3 regions of the Kitasatospora sp. NPDC057015 genome follow, and region 2 is predicted to be linked to each of the others. Evidence: predicted binding sites of a transcription regulator. Region 2 holds the regulator's gene; each other region holds the start of a gene.
What was found. Region 2 encodes HrcA, which represses chaperone genes, less so after heat shock. Its sites were predicted from a motif close to TTNGCACTCNGNNNNNCNGAGTGCNAA; they were not measured.
Positions count from the first base shown of each region.

Region 1 (9,597 bases), on a different contig from region 2:
GGTCGTCCGGCGGGATCACGGTCGATCCCGGCCCGCGCATCGCGGCCCGCTGCAGGTCGGCGATCTTGTGCGCGGCGATGCCGTAGACGAAGGCCTCGAACGGCCGGCCCTGGTCCCGGTAGCGCGGCAGGGCGCAGAGCACCGCCACGCAGACCTCCTGGGCGATGTCGTCCACGTGATGACGCGCACCGCCGGGCAGCCGGACCAGCCGACCGCGGCAGTACCGCAGCGCCAGGGGGTGGACGTAGGCCAGCAGGGTGTCGATGGCCGGACCCTCGCCGCGCACGGCGGCGGCGACCAGGTCGGCCATCAGCGGCGATCCGGCGGCCCCCAGAACGGGCGGGCGCTCCTCGCCGCCCGGGGCGGCGTGCGGCTCCCGGTCGACCTCTTCCGCCGACGGGCCGTCGGCGTACGGCGACTCCCGACCCGGGCCGGAGAGCCCGGCCTCCTCTGGGCCCGCCCCGCGGGGAGCGGGGTCAACGTCGTCGCGCATCGGTCCATGGTGCCTGGTCGGACCGGAAAACATGGCACCGCGTCCGGAGTTGTGCACCGGAACGTTATGCGCTGCCGCCGCCACACCGAGTACCGGCCGGCCGCCGTCCCGGGGCACGGTGGGCACGGGCGGGTCGAGCCCCGGACCGTCGTGCACCGGACCGTCGTGCACCGTGCCGCCTCCCGCCCCGCCGCCGTCGGTTGTCCCGCCTGCCGCGCCGTCCGCCGAGTGTCCTGCGGCTGCGTCGTCCGCCGCAGTGCCTGTCCGCTGGTCCCCGAGGTGCTCCACTCCTCCATGGTGCAACCTCGGGACCGTAACGTCACACGTCTGCGCGAGGGGAATCGCGAGGAGGGTGCCGCGGGAGCCCGACCGGGGCCGGTCAGCGCACCAGGCCCCACCTGAACCCCAGGGCCACCGCGTGCGCGCGGTCCGAGGCGCCGAGCTTCTTGAACAGCCGTCGGGCGTGCGTCTTCACGGTGTCCTCGGAGAGGAAGAGCTCCCGGCCGATCTCCGCGTTGCTGCGGCCGTGGCTCATGCCCTCCAGCACCTGGATCTCACGCGCCGTCAGGGTCGGCGCCGCGCCCATGTCCGGGCTGCGCAGCCGGCGCGGGGCGAGCCGCCAGGTCGGGTCGGCGAGGGCCTGGGTGACGGTGGCCCGCAGTTCGGCGCGCGAGGCGTCCTTGTGCAGGTACCCCCGCGCACCGGCGGCCACCGCCAGGGCGACGCCGTCGAGGTCCTCGGCGACGGTGAGCATGATGATGCGCGCGCCCGGGTCGGCGGACAGCAGCCGCCGCACCGTCTCGACGCCGCCGAGTCCGGGCATCCGGACGTCCATCAGGACGAGGTCGGAGCGGTCGGCCACCCAGCGGCGGAGGACCTCCTCACCGTTCGTCGCGGTGGTGACCCGGTCGACACCGGGTACGGTCGCGACCGCGCGGCGAAGCGCCTCGCGGGCGAGCGGGGAATCGTCGCAAACGAGAACGGAAGTCATGACCGTCCTCCGCTGCTGATCCGCGTCACGTTGAGCCTCCTGGCTGGTACGAATCTCTCCGACACGGCCGATTGGCGACAGACCTCGTGCTGATCGCCGGTTCTCCCCGCGATCGTTCCCGACGTCCGGCGCCCGCTAACCGCCTCCGCACATCCAACGACCGTCACTCGAATGAGTTACGGCCTTCAGGGCCATCTCCACCACTGTACGTGGCCAACCCATCACGGATCGGCCGCATCGCGGGGCGCGCGCCGCACTTTTCTGCAGCTGGTGCGCGGTAGGCGCGCGACGCGCACGCCGGTACGGGACCGCACACCCGCACCGGCCACTCGATCGCCACGTGTCCGCCCGCCAAACCACATGCCCACTTTGCCCGTTTTTATAGCTTTTGTATGGTCATTGACTGTTGTGTCACTCTGTGGGTGACTTGTCCATGAGGTTGCCTTAAGTCATATTTCCAGGTGTCCACACCAGCGCACCGAAGCCCCGCCGAGCCGAGCCGAGCGATCCCCGGGCCGGCGCGGGGCCGACGAGCCCTTGAAGGGAATGAGCCATGGCAGATTTTTCCCGCCTCCCCGGCCCCAACGCGGACCTTTGGGACTGGCAGCTCTCCGCCGCGTGCCGAGGCGTGGACAGCTCGCTCTTCTTCCACCCGGAGGGCGAGCGCGGCGCCGCGCGCAGCTCGCGCGAGGCCAGTGCCAAGGAGGTCTGCATGCGCTGCCCGGTACGCACCGAGTGCGCGGCACACGCGTTGGCGGTCCGTGAACCGTACGGCGTGTGGGGCGGCCTCACCGAGGACGAGCGCGAGGAGATGATGGGCCGATCGCGCAACCGCCTGGCCGAGGTCCCGCTGACGATGCCGTCGGGCGTACGGCGCTAGACGACCGTCGCCGCACCGTGAGGAAACGTTTCTTCACGGCTTTCCCCGTGCCCGACCTCGACCAGATGCACTGCCCTCGTGCACTGCCCTCATGCACTGCTCTGATGACCTGACCTGATGACCTGACCTGATGCTTTGATCCGATGCTCTGATCCGATGCCCGACCTGATGATGCGCCGACCATCCCCGAACACCCGTCGACACCCCCGGCGCCGGCCGGCCTGCGCGGCGTCCCGACCCCTGCGGCGCCCCTCCCGGTGCCACCGACCACGGCACCGCGACCACGGCACCCGCCCGACCCGGGCCCTCGCCCCCTCCGGGCCCGGGTCCGCGGCGGGTCAGCGGCGGGCGGCGGCTCCCGCCAGCCGGTCGAGCATCAGGGCCACGGCCGGCACCTCCGCGAGGTCCGGCAGGGTGAGGGCGACCACCTGGCGCAGCGCCGGCTCACCGGTGGCGGCCCGCAGCCCGACCGGCGACACGCCCTCCTGGCGCACCGAGTCCAGCGCCAGCCCCGGCAGCACGGCCACCCCGAGGCCGGCCGCGACCAGGCCGACCACCGCGGGGTAGTCGTCGGTGGCGAAGTCGATCCGCGGCTCGAAGCCGGCGGCCGCGCAGAGCTCCACGAGGTGGCCGCGGCACTGCGGGCAGCCGGCGATCCACTGCTCCTGCGACAGCTCGGCCAGCTCCACCGGCCGCTCGCCCGCCGGGTCGGCCAGCGGATGCCCGGCGGGCAGCAGTCCGACCAGCGGGTCGTCCAGCAGCGGGCGGACCACCAGGTCGGACCAGTCGTTGGCGGCCGCGGCGGCCGCCGCCTCCAGGACGGCCTCGGCGCGCGCCTCGCGCGGGGTGCCGTGCGGGGCGGGAACGGTCGCCGCGCCCTGCGAGTCCGGGTACCGGAACGCCAGCGCGACCTCGCACTCGCCGCCGCGCAGCATCGCCAGCGACTCGGTCGGCTCCGCCTCGACCAGCGACACCCGCAGCCCCGGGTGGGTGCTCCGCAGCTCGGCGACCGCGGGAGGCACCAGGGTGGAGCTCGCGGTCGGGAAGGACACCAGCCGCACCCGCCCGGCCCGCAGCCCGGCGATCGCGGCGACCTCCTCCTCGGCCGCCGAGAGTCCGGCCAGGATGCCGTTGGCGTGCTTCAGGAGCACCCGGCCGGCCTCGCTGAGCTGCATGCCCCGCCCGACCCGGACCACCAGCGGCGTGTCCACGGATTTCTCCAGGGCCTTCATCTGCTGGCTGATGGCGGGCTGGGTGCAGCCCAGCTCCCGCGCGGCGGCGGAGAAGGACCCGGTGCGGGCGACGGCACGCAGGACGCGGAGATGGCGGGCCTCGATCATGCCTCAGTTATAAGGCACTCTTTGCCATTGGCAAAATTATCCTGATATGTGGTTGAACATTGGAGCAGTACGCCGGAGGCCCGGCCGCACCCCATGGGGCGCGACCGGGCCTCCGGTCAACGGTCAGGCGTCAGTGCGAGTGGCCGTGGCCGCCGTGCGAGTGGCCCGCGGAGGCCTCCTCCTCGGCCGGCTTCTCCACCACGAGGGTCTCGGTGGTGAGCAGCAGCGAGGCGATCGAGGCCGCGTTCTCCAGAGCGGAGCGGGTGACCTTGACCGGGTCGATGACGCCGGCCTTCAGCAGGTCGCCGTACTCGCCGGTGGCGGCGTTGTAGCCGAAGCCCGCCTCCAGCTCGGCCACCTTGTGGGTGATGACGTAGCCCTCGAGACCGGCGTTCTGGGCGATCCAGCGCAGCGGCTCGGCGAGCGCCTTGCGGACGACGGCGACACCGGTCGCCTCGTCGCCGGACAGGCCCAGGCCGCCGTCGAGCACCTTCTGCGCGTGCACGAGAGAGGCGCCACCACCGGCGACGATGCCCTCCTCGACCGCGGCACGGGTCGCCGAGATGGCGTCCTCCAGGCGGTGCTTGCGCTCCTTGAGCTCCACCTCGGTGGCGGCGCCGACCTTGATCACGCAGACACCGCCGGCCAGCTTGGCCAGGCGCTCCTGCAGCTTCTCGCGGTCCCAGTCCGAGTCGGTGTTGGCGATCTCGGCCTTGATCTGGGCGACGCGACCGGCGACGGCCTCGGTGTCACCGGCACCGTCGACGACCGTGGTGTCGTCCTTGGTGATGGTGACGCGGCGGGCGGTGCCCAGCACCTCCAGGCCGGCCTGGTCGAGCTTGAGGCCGACCTCCTCGGAGATGACGGTGGCACCGGTCAGGGTGGCCAGGTCGCCCAGGATCGCCTTGCGGCGGTCACCGAAGCCGGGGGCCTTGACGGCCACCGCGTTGAAGGTGCCGCGGATCTTGTTCACCACGAGGGTGGACAGCGCCTCGCCGTCGACGTCCTCGGCGATGATCAGCAGCGGCTTGGAGGCACCGCCCTGCAGGATCTTCTCCAGCAGCGGGAGCAGCTCCTGGATGGAGGAGATCTTGCCCTGGTTGATCAGGATGTAGGGGTCCTCCAGGACCGCTTCCTGACGCTCCGCGTCGGTGACGAAGTACGGCGACAGGTAGCCCTTGTCGAACTGCATGCCCTCGGTGAAGTCGAGCTCCACGCCGAAGGTGTTGGACTCCTCGACGGTGATGACACCGTCCTTGCCGACCTTGTCGATCGCCTCGGCGATGAGCTCGCCGACCTGCGAGTCCTGCGCCGAGAGACCGGCGACGGCGGCGATGTCGTCCTTGCCGTCGACCTCGCGGGCGATCGAGAGGAGGTGCTCGGAGACGGCGGCGACGGCCTTGTCGATGCCCTTCTTCAGGGCGGCCGGGCCGGCGCCCGCGGCGACGTTGCGCAGACCCTCGTTGACCAGGGCCTGGGCCAGCACCGTGGCGGTGGTGGTGCCGTCACCGGCGACGTCGTTGGTCTTGGTGGCGACCTCCTTGACGAGCTGCGCGCCAAGGTTCTCGTACGGGTCGTCGAGCTCGACCTCACGGGCGATGGTGACGCCGTCGTTGGTGATGGTCGGGGCGCCGAACTTCTTGTCGATGACGACGTTGCGGCCCTTGGGGCCGATGGTCACCTTGACCGTGTCGGCCAGCTTGTTCACGCCGCGCTCCAGCGAGCGGCGGGCGTCCTCGTCGAACTGCAGAATCTTCGGCATGTTCCCGTTCCTCAGGGGTTACTGAATACGTGAGCCAACAGCCGCGCCCCGGGCCCCTGTCGGTGAAGACACGGATCCGGGGCGGGGCGGATACGGACCCGCGGGCCCGTGAGGTCTTACTTCTCGATGACCGCGAGAACGTCGCGGGCCGAGAGGACGAGGTACTCCTCGCCCTTGTACTTCACCTCGGTGCCGCCGTACTTCGAGTACAGGACGATGTCGCCCACGGCGAGGTCGAGCGGAAGACGCTGACCGTCCTCGAAGCGACCCGGTCCGACGGCCAGGACGACGCCCTCCTGGGGCTTCTCCTTGGCGGTGTCCGGGATAACCAGGCCGGAGGCCGTGGTGGTCTCGGCGTCGAGCGGCTGGACCACGATGCGGTCCTCGAGCGGCTTGATGGCAACCTTGCTGCTGGTGGTCACGTCCGAGCTCCCCTTCGGAGATTACGGGGTTGTCTTACAGGTAGTTGTGGTGCCTGCGTGTCTGCCGTCGCGGGGGTCAGACACGCTTCACCGTGTTAGCACTCACCCGGTGGGGAGTGCCAGGAACGACCATAGGGCGCCGTTAGCACTCAGTCAACCAGAGTGCCAACGGCGCGGCCGGGAGATTCCGGCGACCGCACGTGCGTACGGGTCGGCAGGGTGCGGAGCGCCGCGCGGAGCCGCCCCCGACCGGGGCGACCCCACACCGGGTTGAGTAGCCGTACTCAGGCGCCCGGCACCCGCCCGGCCACAGACTCGACGGCATGACCGCCGAACCCGCCGGACTCCACCGGCCGCTGCGCCTGGACCTGCTGCTGACCCTCGTCGTCCTGCCGATGGAGGCCCTGCTGGTCGCCGGAACCGCCCTGCTGACCTTCGCCCTGGCCTTCGGCGCCTCCGAGGGCGGGGGCGGCGCCTGGGTCGCCGCCCTCCTGGTCGTCGGCCCGCTGCTCGCCCTCGCACCGCCCGTCCTGGTGACCGTCCACTCCAGGAGGGCCGGGTTCCGGGTCCTGCCGGTGGCGGCCGCCCTGCTGCCGGTCGCCCTGCTGCTGCTGACCTCCGCACTCTGACCGCGGGCCGGGCCGGCCTCGCGGTCGCCGGCCGGGCGGGCTTCGCGGGCTCCGCCCGGGCGAGTAGGGCGCACGAGGCGGCGCCGGGCGGCGAGAATGGGCGGGTGGAGACCGAGAACCTGCAGGCCCTGCTGACCCCCGAGGGCCAGTCGCTGCTCGCCGAACTGCGCGACTACGCACCCGGCGACGAACTGGCGCTGGCCACCCGGCTGCGCCGCGACCACCCGGCGGAGCTGGTCTCCGCGGCCCTGGCCCAGGCCCGGCTGCGGCAGCGCGCCGAGGCCAAGTTCGGCGACGACGCCCGGCGGATGTACTTCACGCCGAACGGCGTCGAGCAGTCCACCCGGCGCAGCGTCGCCGAGTGGCGGGCCAGGCGGTTCGCGGCACTGGGCGTCCGGCGACTGGCCGACCTGTGCTGCGGGATCGGCGGCGACGCCGTCGCCCTGGCCCGGGAGGGGATCGCGGTGCTGGCCGTGGACCGCGACCCGGCGGCCTGCGCGGCCGCCGCGGCCAACGCGGCGGCGCTCGGCCTGTCCGGGCTGATCGAGGTGCGCTGCGCGGACGTCGCGGAGATCGACGTGACGGGCTACGACGCGGTGTTCACCGACCCCGCCCGACGGACCACCAAGGGCCGGGTCTTCGACCCCGAGGCGTACTCCCCACCGCTCTCCTGGGCGATCGAGGCGGGCCGGCGCACCCCGGTCGGCGCGCTGAAGATCGCCCCCGGCATCCCGCACGACCTGGTGCCCGAGGACGCCGAGGCCGAGTGGGTCTCCGACCACGGCGACGTGAAGGAGGCGGTGCTCTGGTTCGGGACGAAGGCCGCCGACCGGCACCGGGCGACCCTGCTGCCGCACGACCGCACCCTGACCGGCGGCGACCTGCCCGACCCGCCGGCCGGCCCGGTCGGGCGCTACCTCTACGAGCCGGACGGGGCCGTGATCCGGGCCCACCTGGTCGCCGAGGTCGCCCGCGAGGTCGGGGGCCGGCTGATCGACCCGATGATCGCGTACGTGACCTCCGACCGGCTGGTGGCCACCCGCTACGCGCACGCCTACGAGCTCACCGACGTGCTGCCGTTCAACGTGAAGAAGCTCAGGTCGCTGCTGCGCGAGCGCGGCGTCGGCACCGTGGTGATCAAGAAGCGCGGCCTCTCCATGACCCCGGAGGAACTGCGCCACAAGCTGAAGCCGCAGGGGCCGCACAGCGTGACCGTGATCCTCTCGCGGGTCGGCGACGGGCACCTGATGATGCTGGCCCGGCCGGTGTCGACCGGCTGAGCCGGCCGGCCGGGCGCGTGCCACGGGCGCGTGCGACGGGCGTTGGCCGGGCGCGCTCGGCGGGCCGGCGCTAGCCCGGCGCCTTGACGTAGTCCTCCAGCCGGGCCACCGCGAAGCCCTGCTCCTGGATGCGGCTGAGCAGCTCGCCGAACATCTGGGTCATGGTCTCGCCCTTGAGGTCCTTGGGCCCCCGGAAGTGGGCCAGGATGATGTCGCCCGGCTTCAGCTTCTTGTCGGCCGCCTGGTACTGCATGTCGTGGATCTGCATCGACTCGCGCCAGAGCACGATCGCGCGCGGGCCGCACTGCTGCACCGCCGTGTTGAGCGCGGGTGTGTGCGCGCCGTCGCCGTACGGCGGGCGGAACAGCAGCGGCGCGGTGCCGTACTGCTGGGTGAGGGCCGCCTGCGCCTCGCAGACCTCGGCCTTCTGCGCCTCGGGCGGCTTGGTGCTCATCGCCGGGTGGTCGACGGTGTGGTTGTGGATGTGGTTGCCGAGGGCCTGGAGCGGCTTGAAGTAGCCGTAGTCGTTCTTGACGATGTCGCGGGTCAGGAACATCGAGACCGGCACCCTGAGGTCGGTCAGCATCTCGACGAACTTCGGGTCCTTCTCCGCGCCGTCGTCGAGGGTGACGAAGACGACCTTGTCGGTGGTCGGGACTTCGCTGAAGACCGGCACGGCGCCCGTCGCGGTGAGCTTCAGGGGCTTGTCCGCGGGCGGCGCCGGGGCGGGCGGCAGCGGCTTGAGGTTCCATTTCGTCCAGACCGCCGGGGCCGCGTCCGAACCCGGCGAGGCCGTGCCGGCCGGCGGTGACGCCGGCGGCTGCGAGCGGGCCGGCGTGCCGGTGACGGCCGGCGGGCCGCTCGGCACCTCGGGGGCCGCTCCCCCGCACCCGCTGACCAGCGCGCCGAAGGCGAGGGCCCCCACCGCGTACGTCGTCGTCCTGCCCCGCCCGTACCGCTCCACCGCGCCGTGCCCCCCAGATCGTTCAGCCGACTCCCAGGAAGCACGCTACCGGCCGGCGGCCGGTTCCCCGGCGCGGCGCACTACTCGACGTGTTCGCTCGTGAACGCCCAGCGGTGGACCGGCCGGGCGAGCAGTCCGGCGGGCGGGTCGGCGACCGCCACCGGGGCGCCGTCCCACCAGGTGATCAGCAGCACCCGGTCGCCCGGCGCGCCGAGCACCTCGGCGCGCTCCAGGCCCGCGGAGCCGCGCAGCGCGGGCAGCGCGACGGCGTGCACCCAGGCGGTCAGCTCGGCGGCCCGGCCGTCGGCCGCCCGGGCCTCCCACATCGCGGCGACGGTCACCGCCCGCCGCCGAGCGCCCGGTAGGCCTGGCCGTGGACGTCGCCGTGCGCCCCGCCGTCCGTACCGGCGCCGGTGGCCGCGCCCGCGCCCGTGGCGGGCACGTGCACCTCGGTGACGGGCAGCGAGGAGTCCGCGGAGAGGTCGGCGGAGGACGGCGTACGGCCCCGCCAGACCATCTCGGAGCCGAGCGCGGCGACCATCGCCCCGTTGTCCGTGCACAGGCCCGGGCGCGGCACCCGCAGCCGGATGCCGGCCTTGTCGCAGCGCTGCCGGGCCATCTCGCGCAGCCGCGAGTTGGCGGCCACGCCGCCGCCGATCATCAGGTGGTCCACGCCGCTCTCCTTGCAGGCCTTGACGGCCTTGCGGGTGAGCACGTCGGTGACCGCCTCCTGGAAGGACGCGGCGACGTCCGCGACCGGGACGTCCTCGCCGGCCCGGCGCTTCGCCTCGACCCAGCGGGCCACCGCGGTCTTCAGGCCGGAGAAGGAGAAGTCG
Region 1 is NZ_JBHUSG010000005.1:139,231-148,827, reverse strand. It holds gene shbA (RNA polymerase sigma factor ShbA) at 1-310, opposite strand, end outside; gene ACFTWP_RS07035 (response regulator transcription factor) at 873-1,484, opposite strand; gene ACFTWP_RS07030 (WhiB family transcriptional regulator) at 2,038-2,364, shown strand; gene ACFTWP_RS07025 (LysR family transcriptional regulator) at 2,703-3,704, opposite strand; gene groL (chaperonin GroEL) at 3,835-5,466, opposite strand; gene groES (co-chaperone GroES) at 5,583-5,888, opposite strand; gene ACFTWP_RS07010 (hypothetical protein) at 6,212-6,517, shown strand; gene ACFTWP_RS07005 (methyltransferase domain-containing protein) at 6,622-7,797, shown strand; gene ACFTWP_RS07000 (polysaccharide deacetylase family protein) at 7,868-8,722, opposite strand; gene ACFTWP_RS06995 (hypothetical protein) at 8,842-9,102, opposite strand; gene tsaD (tRNA (adenosine(37)-N6)-threonylcarbamoyltransferase complex transferase subunit TsaD) at 9,099-9,597, opposite strand, start outside.
Region 1: groES (co-chaperone GroES) is a predicted target of HrcA. The motif match lies at 6,031-6,057, and genes of this name have one in related genera.

Region 2 (9,597 bases):
CGGCAGCCGGGCGGGCTCCCCGCCGTCCAGCGGTACGGCGAACGCCCAGGTGCGCCGCAGGGTGGCCTGCCCCGCGGTGGTGGTGGCGACCGGGCGGCCGTCCGCGGTCCAGCCGCGCAGTCTGGTCTGGCCGCTGCCCCAGTAGGTGAGCCGGCGGGAGGGGCCGCCCTCGGCGGGGGCCAGGTGGATCTCCGGGGCGCCGTCGCGGGTGGAGGTCCAGGCGATGTGCCGGCCGTCCGGGGAGAACCTCGGGTGCGAGACCGGGACCTGATCGGCGGTCAGCCGCCAGGCCCGGCCGCCGTCGAGCGGGGCGAGCCAGATGTCGTTCTCGGCGACGAAGGTGATCAGGTCGCCGTGCAGGTGGGGGTGGCGCAGGTACGCGCCGGCGAGGGTGCTGTGGGCTTCGGTCACGGGCGTCACTTTATGCATGTGCACGCACAGTGCGAAGCGTTTTCTTCGACAGCGAACCCGGGCGGGCGAGGGCCGCGGCGGTGCCCGCCAGCGCCCTCCCGGCGGGCGGGCGGGGGCGGCCGGTCGGGTACGATCCGCCGCCCGGGAACGGCCGCCGGGCGACCCCGGCCGGTCCGGCCCCGAGGGTCGAGCCCGGCGGGTCCGGCGCGGCGGATCAGGACCGGCGGATCAGGACCAGCGGATCAGGACCAGCGTCCGGTCCGACCCAGCAGCAGCGCGCCGGCCGCCACCCCCGCCGTCGAGGTGCGCAGCACGGACGGGCCGAGCCGGTACGGTCCGGCGCCGGCCTCGGCGAAGGCGGCCAGCTCCTCCGGGGAGACCCCGCCCTCGGGGCCGACGATCAGCACCAGGTCCCCGGCGGGCGGCAGCGCCGCGGTGGCCAGCGGCTGCGCGCCCTCCTCGTGCAGCACGGCGGCGAACGCGGCTCCGGCCAGCAGCGGGGCCAACTGGCGGGTGGTCATCGGCTCCCGGACCTCGGGGAAGCGCAACCGGCGCGACTGCTTGCCCGCCTCGCGGGCGGTGGCCCGCCACTTGGCGAGCGCCTTGGCGCCGCGCTCGCCCTTCCACTGGGTGATGCAGCGCGAGGCCGGCCACGGGATCACCACGTCAACGCCGACCTCGGTCATGGTCTCGACGGCGAGTTCGCCGCGGTCGCCCTTGGGGAGCGCCTGGACAACCACGATCCGCGGGGACGGCTCGGGCTCCCGGCGCACCGCGCCGACCGTCACGTCGACGGCGTCCTTGCCGTGCACGGCCGCGACCGTGCCGTCCACGCCGAGGCCCAGGCCGTCCGCGAGGGTGACCGCCTCCCCGGGCTCCAGCCGCTTGACCGCGGCCGCGTGCCGGCCCTCGGGACCGTCCAGGCGGACCACCGCGCCGGGGGCGGCGCCGCTGAGCCGCGCGGAGTCGGTGACGAACACGGGTGCGGTCATCGGGGTCTGCCTCCGGGGCTGGCGCTGCGCTGCTGGTGTGCGGGTGCGGGTGCGGGTGCGGGGTGGGCTGTGGGTGGGCGGGGTGGGAGCACCGGACAGGGGGCCGGTGGGCGCGTGGGGCTCTCGACGCACCCGGGTGGCGTACACGGCCGCCGGGGGCGCACAGAGGCCGGCTCACGCCGGGGTGACAGCGGCCCGCGCCCCCATGTACGGGGTCGCGGGCCGCTGCTGTGCTCGGTGTCCGGGCCGGCTCGGCGGCTCAGCGGCCGTTGAAGGCGTCCTTCAGCCGCGAGAACAGCCCCTGCTGGCCGGGCGCGAAGGTCCCCGAAGGGCGCTCCTCGCCGCGCAGCAGCGCCAGTCGGCGCAGCAGCTCCTCCTGCTCGGGGTCGAGCTTGGTGGGCGTCTGCACCTCGACGTGCACTATCAAGTCGCCCCGGCCGCCGCCGCGCAGGTGGGTGATGCCCCGGCCGTGCAGCGGGATCGACTGTCCGGACTGGGTGCCGGGCCGGATGTCGACCTCCTCCAGCCCGTCCAGGGTCTGCAGCGGCACCTGGGTGCCGAGCGAGGCGGCCGTCATCGGGATGGTGACCGTGCAGTGCAGGTCGTCCCCGCGCCGCTGGAAGGTCGGGTGGGCGGTCTCGGCGATCTCGACGTACAGGTCGCCGGCCGGGCCGCCGCCGGGGCCGACCTCGCCCTCGCCGGCCAGCTGGATCCGGGTGCCGTTGTCCACACCGGCCGGGATCTTCACCGTGAGGGTGCGGCGGGCCCGGACCCGGCCGTCGCCGGCGCACTCCGGGCACGGGGTCGGCACGACGGTGCCGAAACCCTGGCACTGCGGGCACGGCCGCGAGGTCATGACCTGGCCCAGGAAGGACCGGGTGACCTGCGAGACCTCGCCCTTGCCCCGGCACATGTCACAGGTCTGCGCCGAGGTGCCGGGTGCGGCGCCCTCACCGGAGCAGGTGGTGCAGGTGACGGCGGTGTCGACCTGGAGTTCCTTGGTGGTGCCGAACGCGGCCTCCTCCAGGGTGATCTCCAGCCGGATCATCGCGTCCTGGCCGCGCCGGGTGCGCGAGCGTGGCCCGCGCTGGCCGGAGGCGGCGCCGAAGAAGGCGTCCATGATGTCGGAGAAGCCGAAGCCCGCCGCGCCGGCGCCGAAGCCGCCCGCGCCGCCGCCGTTCGGGGAGAGGGGGTCGCCGCCGAGGTCGTAGACCTGGCGCTTGGCCGGGTCCGAGAGCACCTCGTAGGCGGCGTTGATCTCCTTGAACCGCTCCTGCGTCTTCGGGTCCGGGTTGACGTCCGGGTGCAGTTCACGGGCGAGGCGCCGGAACGCCTTCTTGATCTCGTCCTGCCCCGCATCCCGTCGGACGCCGAGTACCGCGTAGTAGTCCGTGGCCACCAAATGCTCCGCTTGTTCCGCCTCTAGAAGTGCTGCGACTGGTTGTCACCGTTGGAGGTCCAACGGCGCTGTTCTACGACTCGGCCAGGATCTGGCCCACGTACCGTGCCACCGCACGCACCGCCCCCATTGTGCCCGGGTAGTCCATCCGGGTCGGACCGATCACTCCCAGCTTTGCCACACTCTCGTCGCCCGAACCGTAACCGACCGAGACCACCGAGGTGGAATTGAGCCCTTCGTACGCGTTCTCCCGGCCGATTCGGACCATCATCCCGGCGTCGGCGGTCTCGCCCAGCAGGCGGAGCAGGACGACCTGCTCCTCCAGCGCCTCCAGCACCGGCCGGATGGTGAGCGGGAAGTCGTGCCCGAAGCGGGTCAGGTTGGCCGTGCCGGCCAGCATGATCCGCTCCTCGTTCTGCTCGGCGAGGGCCTCGAAGAGGGTGGCGAGCACGGTGGTGACGGTCGGGCGGTCGGGCGCCTCGAAGGCCGCCGGCAGGCCCTCCAGCAGCTCGGGGACGTCCGGCAGGCGCTGCCCGACGGCCCGGGCGTTGATCCGGGCCCGCAGGTCCGCCAGGACGGTCTCGCCGACCGTGCCCGGGCAGTCGACCATCCGCTGCTCGACCCGGCCGGTGTTGGTGATCAGGACGAGCATCACCTTGGCCGGGGCCAGCGCGACCAGTTCGATGTGCCGCACGGTCGAGCGGGAGAGCGAGGGGTACTGCACCACCGCGACCTGCCGGGTCAGCTGCGCGAGCAGCCGCACCGTACGGGCCACCACGTCGTCCAGGTCGACCGCGCCGTCCAGGAAGTGCCGGATCGCACGCCGCTCGGGCGCGGTCATCGGCTTCACCTCGGCGAGGCGGTCGACGAAGAGCCGGTAGCCCTTGTCGGTGGGGATCCGGCCGGCGCTGGTGTGCGGCTGCTGGATGTAGCCGTCCTCCTCCAGGGCCGCCATGTCGTTGCGCACGGTCGCCGGGGAGACCCCGAGGCTGTGCCGCTCGACCAGCGCCTTGGAGCCGACCGGCTCCTCGGTGCCCACGTAGTCCTGGACGATCGCACGCAGCACCGCGAGCTTGCGGTCGTCCAGCGGACGCACGTCCAGCTGCCTGCCGTCGAGGTGCCTGCCGTCGGACTTGCGATCGTCCGCCCTGCGCTCGTTGGCCATGGGCACGCACCTCCGTCTTCGCACGTTGTCCGTTATGACTTGGTCTGGGCCGCTCTGTGGATCACCAGTTCCGGGCCTCTGGCACTCAGGACAGTCGAGTGCCAGAACCGTACCTGCCAGTGTAAGGCCCGGGCCCGACGGCAGGAACGGCCCGTCGGTGGTGATCCTGCACGCACCGCCCCGCGCGGGGTGATGCCGCCCGCCCCGCCAGGTGGCAGCATCGAAGGCAACCGGCGAATGCGAGGAGCAGCGATGTCGACCTCAGGCCAGCACACCCGATTCACCCCCGACCGCGGACTGACCAGCCGGATGGTCGCCACGATGTTCGTGATCGGTCTTCTGTACGTGGGCTTCACCGGTGTGCTCATCGCGCTGTTCCGCGGGGCCTGGCCGATCATCGTGCTGATCTCGGGCGGGCTGTTCGTGGCGCAGTTCTGGTTCAGCGACAAGATCACCGAACGGGCGATGGGCGCCCACGAGGTCACCCCCGAGCAGTTTCCGCAGCTGCACGGCACCATCGACCGGCTCTGCGCACTCGCCGACATGCCCAAACCCAGGGTCGCGGTCTCCCAGAACGACATGCCGAACGCCTTCGCCACCGGCCGCAAACCCGAGAAGTCGGTGGTCTGCGTCACCACCGGCCTGCTGCGCCGGCTGGAGCCGGAGGAACTGGAGGGCGTCCTCGCCCACGAGCTCTCGCACGTCGCCCACCGGGACGTCGCGGTGATGACGGTGGCCGGGTTCCTCGGCGTCCTCGCCGGGGCGATGACCCGGATGGCCATGTACGGCGGCCTGATGGGCGGCAACCGCAACAGCAACGACCAGAACGCCGCCATCGCGATGCTGATCATCCCGCTGGTCTCGATGGTGGTGTACGTCATCAGCTTCCTGCTCACCCGGCTGCTGTCCCGCTACCGCGAACTGGCCGCCGACCGGGCGGCCGCCCAGCTGACCGGCCGGCCCAGCGCGCTGGCCTCCGCCCTGACCAAGGTGACCGGCCAGATCGCCGCGATCCCCACCAGGGACCTGCGGCAGGCCCAGGCCTACAACGCCTTCTACTTCGCCCCGGCGCTGAGCGCCCGGGAGACCGCCAGCCAGCTGCTGTCCACCCACCCGTCGCTGGAGAAGCGGCTGGAGCAGCTCGCCAGGATCTCCACCGACCTCAACCACTGACCCGCCCGCACCACCACCGCACCTGACGACACGCCGTGCGACCGGAGGGGACCCCGTGGGATTCCTGGACACCCTGTTCGGCCGGAGCAAGCCGGTCCGGCCCGACCTCGACCAGCTGTTCGGGGTCCCCTCCGCGGCGCTCACCCTGGAGGCCGCCGCCGGGTTCCGGCCGACCGGACTCGGCTCCGTCTGCTTCGCCGCCGTCGAGGGCGGCGCCTTCGGCGAGGTGGAGCGGCAGGTCCGGGCGCTGCTCGACGCCGACACCGACCGCGGCGGCGTCCCCGTGGAGGCCAGCCAGGACGGCTACGGCTACTCCTGGCTGCTGGCCCGGCACACCCCGGAGGAACTCCCCGAACTGGTCAACGACCTGCACGCGGTGAACAGCGAGCTGGAGGCGAACGGATTCGGCCCGCAACTGCTCTGCTCGCTGGTGGCCTTCCGCAACGACGCCGGCCAGGCGCTCGCGCTCGTCTACCTCTACAAGCGCGGCACCTTCTACCCGTTCGCACCGATGCCCGGCGGCGGCGAGAAGCGCAACAGCCCGCTGGAACTCCAGATCAAGGCCATGCTCGGCAACGACCTGCGGGTCGAGTCCGACCTCTCCCGCTGGTTCCCGGTCTGGGGCGCCCCGGGCCTGTGAGGCCGCCCGGAAACCCGCCGGACGCCGCGGCGCTGACGCACCGTACGGCGCTGGCGGAGCAGCCGGCGGCCGTGCTGTCGGCGGTGGCACCGGACGCGGGCCGGACGGGCCGGTGCGCGTGCCCGGCGGCCGGGGCGGCGGCGGGTTTCGTATAGTCCGAGGATGCGCAGCAGGAGTTACGGCCCGGACCTGACCCCGCCGTGGAAGCGGCAGCAGCCCGCCCCGGAGGTGCCCGCCGAGCGGGACCTCGTGGTGGAGGAGGCGGCCACCGGCTTCTGCGGGGCGGTGGTGCGGTGCGAGAAGACGGCCGAGGGGCTGACGGTCACGCTGGAGGACCGTTTCGGCAAGCACCGGGTGTTCCCGATGGGCCCGCGCGGCTTCCTGCTGGAGGGGCGGGTCGTCACCCTGGTGCGCCCGGCCGGCGCCGCGCCCGCGCCCGCCAAGGCCCCCGGCCGGACGGCCTCCGGATCCGTGGCGGTGCCGGGCGCCCGGGCCCGGGTCGCCCGGGAGTCGCGGATCTACGTCGAGGGCCGGCACGACGCCGAACTGGTCGAGCGGGTCTGGGGCGACGACCTGCGGATCGAGGGCGTGGTGGTGGAGTACCTGGAGGGCATCGACGACCTGCCGGCGATCGTCGCCGACTTCGCCCCCGGCCCGGGTCGGCGCCTCGGCGTGCTGGTCGACCACCTGCTGCCCGGCACCAAGGAGCACCGGATCGCCGGCCAGGTGACCGGCGCCTGCGTCCTGGTGGTCGGCCACCCGTACATCGACGTCTGGGAGGCCGTGAAGCCCGCCAGCGTCGGCATCCCCGGCTGGCCGCAGGTGCCGCGCGGGGAGTCCTGGAAGGAGGGCGTCTGCCGCCGGCTCGGCTGGCCGGTGGACACCCCGGCCGCCTGGAAGCGGATCCTCGCCTCGGTGAACTCCTACCGGGACCTCGACCCGGCCCTGCTGGGCCGGGTCGAGGAACTGATCGACTTCGTGACGCTCACCGAGGACTGAGCGGCCTCGGATCCCGCCGGAGGGTCTCAGGCGCAGGTCTGGAACTCCGCGGTGTCCAGGACGACGCCGAGCACGTCCACCGGGTCATCACAACTCCCTCGGACGGCCGCTCCCACGTCAACGGGATTCAGTCCACGAGGTCACGCACGACGCCGTCCGCCAGCAGGCGCCCCTGGAGGGTCAGCACGGCGCGGCCGCCGTCGAAGGCGGCGGGGTCGAGCAGGCCGTCGGCCAGCGCGCGGTGGGCGGCCTCCAGGCCCGCCGGGGCGAGCAGGTCGAGCGGGCAGCCCTCGACCAGGCGCAGCTCCAGCAGGATCCGCTCGACCCGGCGGTCCGCCGCCGGGAGGACCTCCCGGCCCTGGGCGGGGGTGCGGCCCTCGGCGAGGGCCCGGGCGTACGCGGCCGGGTGCTTGGCGTTCCACCAGCGGACGCCGCCGACGTGGCTGTGCGCGCCGGGGCCCGCGCCCCACCAGTCGGCGCCCGTCCAGTAGAGCTCGTTGTGCCGGCAGCGGCCGGCCTCGGTGGTCGCCCAGTTGGAGACCTCGTACCAGGAGTAGCCGGCCTTGCTCAGCGCCTCCTCGGCGATCAGGTAGCGGTCGGCGTGCACGTCGTCGTCGATCATCGGCAGCTCGCCGCGCTTGACCCGGGCGGCGAGCTTGGTGCCGTCCTCGACGATCAGGGAGTACGCGGAGACGTGGTCGGGGCCGGCGCCGATGGCGGCGTCCAGCGAGGCCCGCCAGTCGTCGTCGGACTCACCGGGGGTGCCGTAGATCAGGTCCAGGTTGACGTGCTCGAAACCCGCCGCCCTGGCCTCGGCCACGCAGGCCTCGGGGCGGCCCGGGGTGTGGTGGCGGTCCAGCAGCTGCAGCACGTGCGGGCGGGCGCTCTGCATGCCGAAGGAGATCCGGTTGAAGCCGCCCTCGCGCAGCTGCGCCAGGTAGGCGGGGTCGACCGACTCGGGGTTGGCCTCGGTGGTGACCTCCGCGCCCGGCGCGAGCCCGAACTCGTCCCGGATCGCGGCGAGCATCGTCACCAGGTCACGGGCGGGCAGCAGGGTCGGCGTGCCGCCGCCGAGGAAGACGGTCTGCACGGGCAGCTCCGCGGAGCCCAGCACCGTACGGGCGTGGCGGATCTCCGCGACCAGGTTGTCCGCGTAGGTGTCCTGCGAGGCGACGGCGCCGGAGGAGCGCAGTTCGGTGGCCGTGTAGGTGTTGAAGTCGCAGTAGCCGCAGCGGGTGGCGCAGTACGGCACGTGGACGTAGAACCCGAAGGGCCGCGTGCCCAGCCCGGCGAGGGCGTGGGCGGGCAGGGAACCGTCGGACGGCACGGGTTCGCCGTCGGGGAGTGCGGAGGGCATGCACCCATTGTCCGGTACGGCCCGGGCGGGCCGTACCGGACGGGGAGGCTCACGCCTCGACGGCGCCCGCGTACATCTCGGCGACCGCGTCGGCGTACGTCTTCTCGACCACCGGGCGCTTGATCTTGAGGCTCGGGGTCAGCTCGCCGTGCTCGATGTCCAGGTCGCGCGGGAGCAGGGTGAACTTCTTCACCGTCTGCCAGCGCTGGAGGTCGCCGTTGAGCCGCTGCACGAAGCCCTCGATCAGCTCGCGCACCTGCGGGGAGGAGACCACCTCGGCGTAGGACCTGCCGGCCAGCTCGTGCTCGGCGGCCCACGGCATGATCACCGACTCGTCCAGGGCGATCAGCGCGGTGCAGTAGTTGCGGCCGTTGCCGATCACCAGGATGTTGCTGACGAACGGGCAGATCGCCTTGAACTTGCCCTCGACCTCGCTGGGCGCGACGTACTTGCCGCCCGAGGTCTTGAACAGGTCCTTCTTGCGGTCGGTGATCCGCAGGAAGCCGTCCTCGGTGAGCTCGCCGATGTCCTCGGTGTGGAACCAGCCGTCCGGCTCCAGCACCTCGGCGGTCTTCTCCGGCAGGTTGTGGTAGCCGCGCATGATGCCGGGGCCGCGCAGCAGGATCTCGCCGTCCTCGGCGATCCGGACCTCGGTGCCGGGCAGCGGCAGGCCGACCGTGCCGATCCGGAAGTCCTCGGCGCGGTTCACGCAGGATCCCGCGCTGGTCTCGGTGAGGCCGTAGCCCTCCAGGATCGGCACGCCGGCGCCGGCGAAGAAGTACCCGATCTCGGGCGCGAGCGCGGCGCTGCCCGAGACCGAGCCGCGCATCCGCCCGCCGAAGGCGGCCCGGATCTTGGCGTACACCAGCTTGTCGGCCAGCGCGTGCTGCAGGCCCAGGACGAACGGCACCGACTCCCGGCCGGTGGCGATCCGGGTGGCCTGGGCGGTCCGGGCGTGCTCCCGGGCGACCCTCGCCGCCCACAGGAAGATCTTGTACTTGGCGCCGCCCTCGGCCCGGGCCCGGCCGGCGATGCCGTTGTAGACCTTCTCGAAGATCCGCGGAGCCGAGGCCATCAGGGTCGGGCGGATCGCCGGCAGGTTGTGGATGATCCGGTCGACCCGGCCGTCCAGGGCCATCACGTGCCCGGTGGCGATCTGGCCGGAGATCAGCGTCTTGCCGAAGACGTGCGACAGCGGCAGCCACATGAACTGGATGTCCTCGGCGCGCAGCAGCCCGCTGGCCTCCTGCGCCCGGCCCTCGTACGCCCAACAGTCGTGCACCAGGCGCACGCCCTTGGGGCGGCCGGTGGTGCCGGAGGTGTAGATGAGGGTGGCCAGCTGCTCCTTGTCGATCGCCGCGACCGCCTTGTCCACGGCGTCGGGGTGCTCCGCCAGGTACTCGTTGCCCAGCCGCTCCAGCTCCGCGAAGGTGAGGACGGCGACACCGGCCGGCTCGGGGA
Region 2 is NZ_JBHUSG010000019.1:3,055-12,651, forward strand. It holds gene ACFTWP_RS19340 (PDZ domain-containing protein) at 1-429, opposite strand, end outside; gene ACFTWP_RS19345 (16S rRNA (uracil(1498)-N(3))-methyltransferase) at 654-1,403, opposite strand; gene dnaJ (molecular chaperone DnaJ) at 1,663-2,802, opposite strand; gene hrcA (heat-inducible transcriptional repressor HrcA) at 2,876-3,967, opposite strand; gene htpX (zinc metalloprotease HtpX) at 4,220-5,140, shown strand; gene ACFTWP_RS19365 (hypothetical protein) at 5,196-5,780, shown strand; gene ACFTWP_RS19370 (DUF3097 domain-containing protein) at 5,943-6,779, shown strand; gene hemW (radical SAM family heme chaperone HemW) at 6,907-8,136, opposite strand; gene ACFTWP_RS19380 (AMP-dependent synthetase/ligase) at 8,186-9,597, opposite strand, start outside.

Region 3 (9,597 bases), on a different contig from region 2:
AGGCGTCGAAACCGGCCGCCCGCAGGCCGGGGACGTGCTCGGCGCGCAGGCCGCCGCCGATCAGGATCCGCTGGCGGTAGCCGGGCTCGCCGGCCCGGGCCAGTTCGGCGGCCAGGATCTCCCGGCCGGCGTCGACCCCGGCGGGCGCGCCGGAGGTGAGGAAGGTGTCCAGGCCGGGCAGGTCGCCGACGGCGGCCCGGAGGGCGGCCCGGTCGGCGCTGTGGTCGAGCGCCCGGTGGAAGGTCCAGCGGCAGCCGGCGACGGCCTCGGCCACCGCCTCGGTGGCCGCGGGGTCGAGTGCGCCCTGGGCGTCCAGGAAGCCGAAGACGAACTCGTCCGCCCCCTCGGCGCGCAGCTCGGCCGCGCGCGCCCGCAGCTCGTCCACGCTTCCGGGCGCGAAGCCGTCCCGGATGCGCAGCATGACCCGCAGCGGGATGTCCACGGCGGCGCGGATCTTGGCGAAGTCCTCCACCGAGGGAGTGAGTCCGTCGGCGGCCATGTCCGTGACCAGTTCGAGCCGGTCGGCTCCGCCGGCTACGGCGGCCCGGGCATCCTGGGCGGTCAGCGCGATGACTTCGAAGATTGGTCTAGACATATCGGTAGCCTGCCACATCACCCCGCCCGGCGGCGAGCCCCCACGGCCGACGGATCGGCCACTCCACCGGCACGGGTGCCCGCCCCCGCCGCACACCCGCGTTCCGGGGGACGGCCCCCTACTCCGCCACCGACCGCGAGCCGGTCACCTCCGGCGCCTTCGGCCGGGTCAGCCGCAGGGCGACGGCCACCCCGGCCGCCACCAGCAGCGCGAACGGCAACAGGACCCGGCTCGACCCCAGGGTGTTGCCCGCCTCGACGGCGAAGATCCCGAGCGCCGGGGGCGCCAGTACGAGCAGCAGCGCCAGCGGCAGCACCTGCCCGCGCCGAATCCCGACGTACGCCAGCACGGCCGCCCCGAGCATCAGCAGCTGGAGCGGCGCGACGCCACCGGCCGTCCCGAAACGCGACAGGCCGGGCGCCGCACTCTGCACCGCGCCGAACAGGAAACCCCCCAGGACGATCAGGCGCTGACGCCCGGTCACCCGGCCCAGCAGCTCCGCCGGCGCGGCCGGCACGCTGAGCCCCCAGAGCACGCCCGGCACCGAGAAGGCCGACATCCTGACGAGCAGCGAGATGTTCGGCATCTCCCGGGTGACCGCCCAGTACCCCAGCACCACCGCGACCGGCGCCACGGTGGCGGTCGGCAGTGCCAGCAGCCGGGCCGGCTTCCAACTGCCGAACAGCACACCCAGTACCGCCAGCACCGGCAGCACCGCGAGCAGGGCGAGCAGCAGCCAGGTCCCACCGCCGGCACGCGGGTCGGGCAGCCCCCCGACGGCCGTGACCAGCAGGACGAGCGCCGCGTGACCGGCCGCCGCACCGACCGCGAACGGCGCGACCGCGGCCAGCGCCCGACCGGGCAGCCCGGTGGAGGTCAGCCCGGTACGCAGCCGCAGCCCGTAGGCGCCCAGATCGAAGGCCTCCCACAGGGTGGCGGCGCGCCCTGCCCCGGCGGTGGAGTCGGCGAAGACGGCGGCCAGTTCCTCGCCGCGCTCGCGGCGGTAGCCGGCGGGGTAGCACCGCAGTGCGGCGCGCAGCGCCGTGTCGGAGTCGGTCATGCGAAGGCCCCCTTGATCCTCGGACGGATGACGGTCAGCCGGCGGTCCGCCTCGGCGACCACCGCGCGCAGCCGGTCGGCCTCGGCGGCGAGCGCGGTGCGGCCGGTGTCGGAGAGCGCGTAGGTGCGGCGGGCCCGGCCGTCGACGACCTCCTCGCTCTCGACCCTGATCAGGCCCTGCTGGAGCAGCCGGTCGAGGGCGCCGTAGAGCGTGCCGGTGCGCATCCGGACCCGGCCGCCAGAGATCGCGGCGATCTCCTGGATGAGCGCGTAGCCGTGCCTCGGGGCATCGGCGAGAGCGGTGAGCAGAAGCAGCGTCGGCTCCTGCATGGAGCGTTCTGTCATAGGTCTATATATATCGGCGAACTACATATGCTGTCCAGCAGAATCAGCAGGCCGCCGGGCCCCGTGATGCGGGCCGCCGGGGCGCCCGACGGCCCGTCCGGCCGCCGGGCCACAATGTCCCCATGCCGTCGCCCGAAGCCCTCACCGACCGCTGGTCCGCCCTGCTGCGCCGCTGCGGCGCCACCGTCGACCCCGAGCCGTACGGACGCGACCTGCTGGGGCGCTGGGCCGAGCCGCAGCGCAGGTACCACACCACCGACCACCTGCGGGCGGTGCTCGACCACGTCGACGCCCTGGCCGGGTACGCCGACGACCCCGACGCCGTCCGGCTGGCGGCCTGGTTCCACGACGCCGTCTACAAGCCGGACCGCTCCGAGAACGAGGAGCGCAGCGCGGCGCTGGCCGTCCGCGCGCTCACCGAGGCGGGGCTCCCGGCCGCACGGGTGGCGCAGGTCGCCCGGCTGGTCCGGCTCACCGTCACGCACCGGCCGGAGCCCGGCGACCGGGACGGCGAGGTGCTCTGCGACGCCGACCTGGCCGTCCTCGGCGCAACGCCCGAGGCGTACACCGCCTACGCCGCCGCCGTCCGCGAGGAGTACGCCTTCGTGCCGGACGAGGACTTCCGGGCCGGCCGGGCGGCGATCCTGCGGCAGCTGCTGGCCCTGCCCGCGCTCTACCGCACCCCGGCCGCCCTGGAGCGCTTCGACGCCGCGGCCCGGGCCAACCTGGCGGCGGAGCTCGGCCGCCTGGAGGGGTAGCGGCCTCCGCCCGCCCGTCGGCGGGCGGGGCGGGCGCTCGGGATCAGGTCAGCTGCCCGACCGTCGCGACCACGGTGGCCTCCTTGCCGCAGACCCAGTGCGGGTCGGGCCCCAGCTCGGGCTCGACGCTCAACGCGTGCGGATCGCCGTCCTGCGCGCAGGAGGGGCAGAGCGGCCAGCGGCCGTAGGCCTCCAGCAGCGCGTCCTGGACGTCCTGGGCCACCAGTCCGAGCACGAAGTCCGTGCCGTCCGGCCACTGCTCCAGCCACCAGCGCCGGTGGGTCACGGCGTCCTCCACGAGCGAGACCACGGTGGCGTCCGCCACGTCCCGGGCGCTGAGGTCGGCGAGGATCAGCGCCCTCGCCTTGTGCAGGGCTGCTTCGATTTCAGAGCTGGACATCCGTCCATTCTCCCGCAGCCGCCGCCCGGGCCCGGGAACGCCGCGAGGGCGGCTCCCCGAAGGGAACCGCCCTCGCTCAAGAGCGACTGATCCTCGGAGGGATCAGAAGTCCATGTCGCCGCCCGGCATGCCGCCGCCCGCGGGGGCACCGGCCTTCTCGGGCTTGTCGGCGATGACGGCCTCGGTGGTGAGGAAGAGCGCCGCGATGGAGGCGGCGTTCTGCAGCGCCGAGCGGGTGACCTTCGCCGGGTCGATGATGCCCGCGGCGATGAGGTCGACGTACTCGTTGGTGGCGGCGTTCAGGCCGTGACCGGCGGGGAGGTTGCGCACCTTCTCCACCACGACACCGCCCTCGAGGCCGGCGTTGATCGCGATCTGCTTGATCGGGGCCTCCAGCGCCACGCGGACGATGTTGGCACCGGTGGCCTCGTCGCCCTCGAGCTCCAGCTTGTCGAACGCGACCGAAGCCTGCAGCAGCGCGACGCCACCACCGGCGACGATGCCCTCCTCGACGGCGGCCTTCGCGTTGCGGACGGCGTCCTCGATGCGGTGCTTGCGCTCCTTGAGCTCCACCTCGGTGGCCGCGCCGGCCTTGATGACGGCCACGCCGCCGGCCAGCTTGGCGAGGCGCTCCTGGAGCTTCTCGCGGTCGTAGTCCGAGTCGCTGTTCTCGATCTCGGCGCGGATCTGGTTCACCCGGCCGGCGACCTGGTCGCTGTCGCCGCCACCGTCGACGATGGTGGTCTCGTCCTTGGTGATGACCACCTTGCGGGCGGTGCCCAGCAGGTCGACGCCGGCGTTCTCCAGCTTGAGGCCGACCTCCTCGGAGATGACGGTGCCACCGGTGAGGATGGCGATGTCGCCGAGCATGGCCTTGCGGCGGTCACCGAAGCCCGGGGCCTTGACGGCGACGGACTTGAAGGTGCCACGGATCTTGTTCACGACCAGGGTCGACAGGGCCTCGCCCTCGACGTCCTCGGCGATGATGACCAGCGGCTTGCCGCTCTGCATGACCTTCTCCAGCAGCGGGAGGAGGTCCTTGACCGAACCGATCTTGGAGTTGGCGATCAGGATGTAGGGGTCCTCGAAGGAGGCCTCCATCCGCTCCAGGTCGGTGGCGAAGTACGCCGAGATGTAGCCCTTGTCGAAGCGCATGCCCTCGGTGAGCTCGAGCTCCAGACCGAAGGTGTTGCTCTCCTCGACGGTGATGACGCCTTCCTTGCCGACCTTGTCCATCGCCTCGGCGATGAGCTCGCCGATCTGGGTGTCGGCGGCGGAGATGGAGGCGGTGGAGGCGATCTGCTCCTTGGTCTCCACGTCCTTGGCCTGGGCGAGCAGCTGGTCCGAGACGGCCTTGACGGCCTTCTCGATACCGCGCTTCAGGGCCATCGGGTTGGCGCCGGCGGCGACGTTGCGAAGGCCTTCCTTGACCAGGGCCTGGGCCAGGACGGTGGCGGTGGTGGTGCCGTCGCCAGCGACGTCGTCCGTCTTCTTGGCGACCTCCTTGACGAGCTCGGCACCGATCTTCTCGTACGGGTCCTCGAGCTCGATCTCCTTGGCGATGGAGACACCGTCGTTGGTGATCGTGGGGGCGCCCCACTTCTTCTCAAGGACGACGTTGCGACCCTTGGGGCCGAGCGTCACCTTGACAGCGTCGGCAAGCTGGTTCATCCCGCGCTCAAGGCCGCGGCGAGCTTCCTCGTCAAACGCGATGATCTTTGCCATGTGAAGTGGTCCTCCGAGACGGCGGTGAATGCTCGGACCGGAAGGTGCCCGCGACGGACGGCCCTGGTGTGCGGGGGTCCTTTCCCCTACCGCTCCCGGGGGCCTCACCGACCCGGTCCGTTGTCACTCTCAAGCTGTGAGTGCTAACGCCAATGATTAGCACTCCGGCATGGCGAGTGCAAGCCCCACCCACGATCCGGCCGGGCGCGTCGCCCCGCCCGCGCCGCTCCCGCGGCCCCCGCCGCCCGCCGGGCCGCCCGCCGACGCCTCCGATACGCACGACCCGGGCCGGACATGCCGACGGGCCCGTACGACTCACGTCGTACGGGCCCGTCGGTCGAAGCGGATCACCAGCCCGTGGGCCGAGCCGAGGCTCCTGGGTCCGGAAGGGTCAGACCGCCGCGCGGACCATGTCCGCCTGCGGGCCCTTCTGTCCCTGGGAGATCTCGAACTCGACCCGCTGGCCCTCCTCGAGGGTGCGGTAGCCGTCCATCTGGATCGCGCTGTAGTGGACGAACACGTCCGCACCACCGTCGACCGCGATGAAGCCGTAGCCCTTCTCCGCGTTGAACCACTTGACGGTGCCCTGAGCCATTCCGAACTCCCCTAGTGCTGTGCTGGCCCTTCACGGATCCCGCAGGTCGCGGGCCCGGGTCTGGTTTGAGGCCGGCCCGGGGAACCCCCCCTGAGCGCAGCCGTGCACGCCGCAGCCGCCCGCCATGGGCCACCGGACGGTGGTCGTCGAGCGGGTGAATGCGTCGATCGCGGCTGAATGTATCCGTATCGAAGCCCTCTGCAACAGGCCCAGCCAGCGGGAATTCGCGGCAGCCGTCGAGGCGCAATACGGGATGCATGCGGAGAAATTCGGCATATCACGCCGGGCATAGCGGACGAATGCCGCAAATAGCGGCCGGAATTCTGACGCCTGCCTGACATCTTTCACGGGCACGACATGTGAGCCGGTCTCAGCGGCCGGACGGGACACGAACGTGCGGGGCGCCCACGGGGGCGGCGATCGGCTGGCGGGGGAGGGGGCCCGGTCATCAGCTGTCCGACACTTTACTCCGCCTCGGACGGCCGAATTCCCACCCCAACGCGGCGAGCCGCCTTCACGACCGGAGAATTGAATTCCGGACACGAAGGCGGCTCGGTCCACCGGCGCCCCGCCGGCCCTCCCGGGGCGACCGGGGAAGGCGGGACGGAGCGGCCCGGCGGACGGGACCTGCGGGGCCGCGCCGGCGGGTGCCGGCGCGGGCGGCGGGGGCGGTCAGCAGCCGCCGGCCACCGCGGGGATGATCGACACGCTGGCGCCGTCCTTGATCTCGGTTGCCAGGCCCTCGGCGAAGCGCACGTCGTCGTCGTTGACGTAGATGTTGACGAAGCGGCGCAGCTTGCCGGTGTCGTCGAGCACGCGGGCGGCGATGCCCGCGTGGTTCTTCTCCAGGTCGGCGATGACCTCGGCGAGGGTCGCGCCCTCGGCGGCCACCTCGGCGGCGCCGCCGGTGTAGGTGCGCAGGATGGTCGGGATGCGGACGTTGGCGCTCATGGCGGTGGCTCTCCTAGCGTGATGGGGGATCAGGCGGACGCGAGGCCGGCCGACCGGAAGGACTCCAGCGTCGGGCGGATGGTCACGGTCAGACCGGCGTCGGCCACCGCGTCCAGGGTCTTGAGACCGTCGCCGGTGTTGATCGCGACCGTCTCCTTCGCCGGGTCCAGCTGCCCGGTCTCGACCAGCTTCTTCAGCACGCCGATGGTCACCCCGCCCGCGGTCTCGGCGAAGATGCCCTCGGTCCGGGCCAGCAGCTTGATCGCCTCGACCACCTCGGCGTCGGTGACGTCCTCGACGGCGCCGCCGGTGCGACGGGCGATGTCGAGCACGTACGGGCCGTCCGCCGGGTTGCCGATGGCCAGCGACTTGGCGATGGTGTTCGGCTTGACCGGGCGGATCACGTCACGGCCCGCCTTGAAGGCGGCCGACACCGGGGAGCAGCCCTCCGCCTGGGCGCCGAAGATCCGGTACGGGCGGTCCTCGACCAGGCCGAGCTTGATCAGCTCCTGCAGCCCCTTGTCGATCTTGGTGAGCTGCGAGCCCGACGCGATCGGGATCACGATCTGCTCCGGCAGGCGCCAGCCCAGCTGCTCGCAGATCTCGTACGCCAGGGTCTTGGAACCCTCGCCGTAGTACGGCCGCAGGTTGACGTTGACGAAGCCCCAGCCCTCGCCGGCCGGGTCGCCGATCAGCTCCGAGCAGAAGCGGTTCACGTCGTCGTAGTTGCCCTCGATGCCGACCAGCTCGCCGCCGTACACCCCGGCCATGACGACCTTGCCCTGCTCCAGGTCGTGCGGGATGAACACGCAGGACTTGAACCCGGCCCGGGCGGCCGCCGCGCCCACCGCGCCGGCCAGGTTGCCGGTCGACGAGCACGAGAGGGTGGTGAAGTCGAACGCGCGGGCCGCCTCGATGGCGCAGGCCACCACGCGGTCCTTGAACGAGTGCGTCGGGTTGCCCGAGTCGTCCTTGACGTGCAGCTGCGCGGTGAACCCGAGCTCGCGGCCCAGGTTGTCGGCCTTCACCAGCGGGGTCCAGCCCGGGTTCAGGTTCGGCTTGGAGGCGACGTCCGCGGGGACGGGCAGCAGCGGGGCGTAGCGCCAGATCGACGCCGGGCCGGCCTCGATCCGCTTGCGCAGCTCGTCCGCGCCGGCCGAGCCGAAGTCGTACGCGATCTCCAGCGGGCCGAAGCACTCCAGGCACGCGAAACTCGGGCCGAGCGGGAAGCGGGTGCCGCACTCGCGACAGGAGAGTGCGATGGCGGGGCCGAGGTCGACGGAGTCGGTCACGTCTGCGGCGCCGGAAGCGTTGGTCGCGGTGATAGCCATGATGGCGGAGGCCTCTCTCCTCATCTTCCCCGTGACGCGGGCGCGCCACAGGACGGAATTGGCACCTGTCCCGCCGGGCCGCGAAACGGCCGTGCGAGAAGGTTGCCGGGACGTCGACGGGCCGTTCCCTCAGTCCCTCTGGATGAGCTCTGTGAAGTTGTGGTCCTGCGCAGCGGGCGACCCCGGCGTGCGAAGGTCTAAGCGCTGTACGAAGACTGTATCCGAAGGCGTCAACCGTGAAGCGGTCCGTCCGCCACGCGAGATGCCCGACCGACGCGAAGTGCCCCACCGACGCGCGCCATCGAGGGCGCCCACCAAGGAGTGTGCCGTGCCTGCCGAGCTGCCCCCCGCGCTTCTCCCGGAGGTGGCCTCCTGGCTGCGCCGCCGGTCCTGGAGCGCGGCCGACCGACCGGTGCGCGACCTGCTCGCCGCCAAGGAGGCGGCCGGCCGGGCCGGCACGATCAGCGTGGTGCTGCCCGCCCTGGACGAGGAGTCCACGGTGGGCGCCATCGTCTCGACGATCCGCCGGGAGCTGATGGAGCGTCTCCCGCTGGTCGACGAACTGGTCGTGGTCGACTCCGGTTCGGCGGACCGCACCGCCGAGGTCGCCGCCGGCGCCGGCGCGCGGGTGGTGCACCGGGACGCGATACTCCCCCGGCTGCCCGCCGAACCCGGCAAGGGCGAGGTGCTGTGGCGCTCCCTGCTGGTCACCTCGGGCGAGATCGTCTGCTTCGTGGACGCCGACCTGCGCGAGTTCGACCCCGCCTTCGTGTCGGGGATCGTCGGCCCGCTGCTGACCGATCCGGGCATCCAGCTGGTCAAGGCGATGTACGACCGCCCGTACGAGCTGCCGGGCGCCGGCGAGGGCACCGTCGACCCGATCGGCGGCGGCCGGGTCACCGAGCTGGTCGCCCGCCCGCTGCTCAACCTGCACTGGCCGGAACTCGCCGGTTTCGTGCAGCCGCTCGGCGGGGAGTACGCGGCCCGGCGCTCGCTGCTGGAGCGGCTGCCCTTCCCCACCGGCTACGGCGTGGAACTCGGCCTGCTGGTGGACGCCCTGGAGACGGCCGGGCTGGACGCGCTCGCCCAGGTCGACGTGGGGGTCCGCCACCACCGGCACCAGGACAGCCAGGCGCTGGGGAGGATGGCCGCGACCATCTACCGCACCGCCCTGGAACGCCTCGACCGCACCCACCGGCTCAAGGCCTCCGCGGACCTGGTGCACCCGCTGCTCACCCAGTTCACCCGGACCGGCGGGGGCTTCACCGCCCGCACCCACCCGGTCGGCGCGCTGGAGCGGCCGCCGATGCACACGGTCGCGGAGTATGTGAGCCGTCACACCGCGTGAAGGGACGTTTGGGGGCGCCGGACCACGGCAAGGTTCCCATCATGGGCGATCTCACGACGGCACGTTCGAGTACGACCGGAAGCGCCCCCGTCCTGGTGGCGTCCAACCGCGGTCCGGTGTCCTTCAGCCGACGCGAGGACGGCGGCCTGGACCTGCGCCGCGGCGGCGGCGGCCTGGTCTCCGGGCTCTCCGCCATCGACGACCCCTCGGCGGTCTGGGTCTGCGCGGCGCTCGGCGACGCCGACCGGACGGCGGCCCGGCAGGCCCCGGACGGCCGGCTCGACCGCGCCGGGCACGACGTCGGCGGACAGGCCGTCCGGATGCTGGACATCGATCCCGACACCTTCGCCCGGGCCTACAACGGGGTCGCCAACTCGACCCTCTGGTTCGTCCACCACCTGCTCTACGCCACACCGACCGAACCGGCCTTCGACGCCGGGTTCCGCACCGAGTGGCAGGCGTACGAGGAGTACAACACCGCCTTCGCCGA
Region 3 is NZ_JBHUSG010000003.1:233,884-243,480, forward strand. It holds gene ACFTWP_RS04300 (copper homeostasis protein CutC) at 1-595, opposite strand, end outside; gene ACFTWP_RS04305 (hypothetical protein) at 714-1,655, opposite strand; gene ACFTWP_RS04310 (PadR family transcriptional regulator) at 1,652-1,999, opposite strand; gene ACFTWP_RS04315 (hypothetical protein) at 2,122-2,757, shown strand; gene ACFTWP_RS04320 (hypothetical protein) at 2,801-3,157, opposite strand; gene groL (chaperonin GroEL) at 3,260-4,882, opposite strand; gene ACFTWP_RS04330 (cold-shock protein) at 5,274-5,477, opposite strand; gene ACFTWP_RS04335 (MoaD/ThiS family protein) at 6,150-6,428, opposite strand; gene thrC (threonine synthase) at 6,458-7,759, opposite strand; SAM riboswitch class I at 7,777-7,908, opposite strand; gene ACFTWP_RS04345 (glucosyl-3-phosphoglycerate synthase) at 8,088-9,107, shown strand; gene ACFTWP_RS04350 (trehalose-6-phosphate synthase) at 9,149-9,597, shown strand, end outside.
Region 3: groL (chaperonin GroEL) is a predicted target of HrcA. The motif match lies at 5,039-5,065, and genes of this name have one in related genera.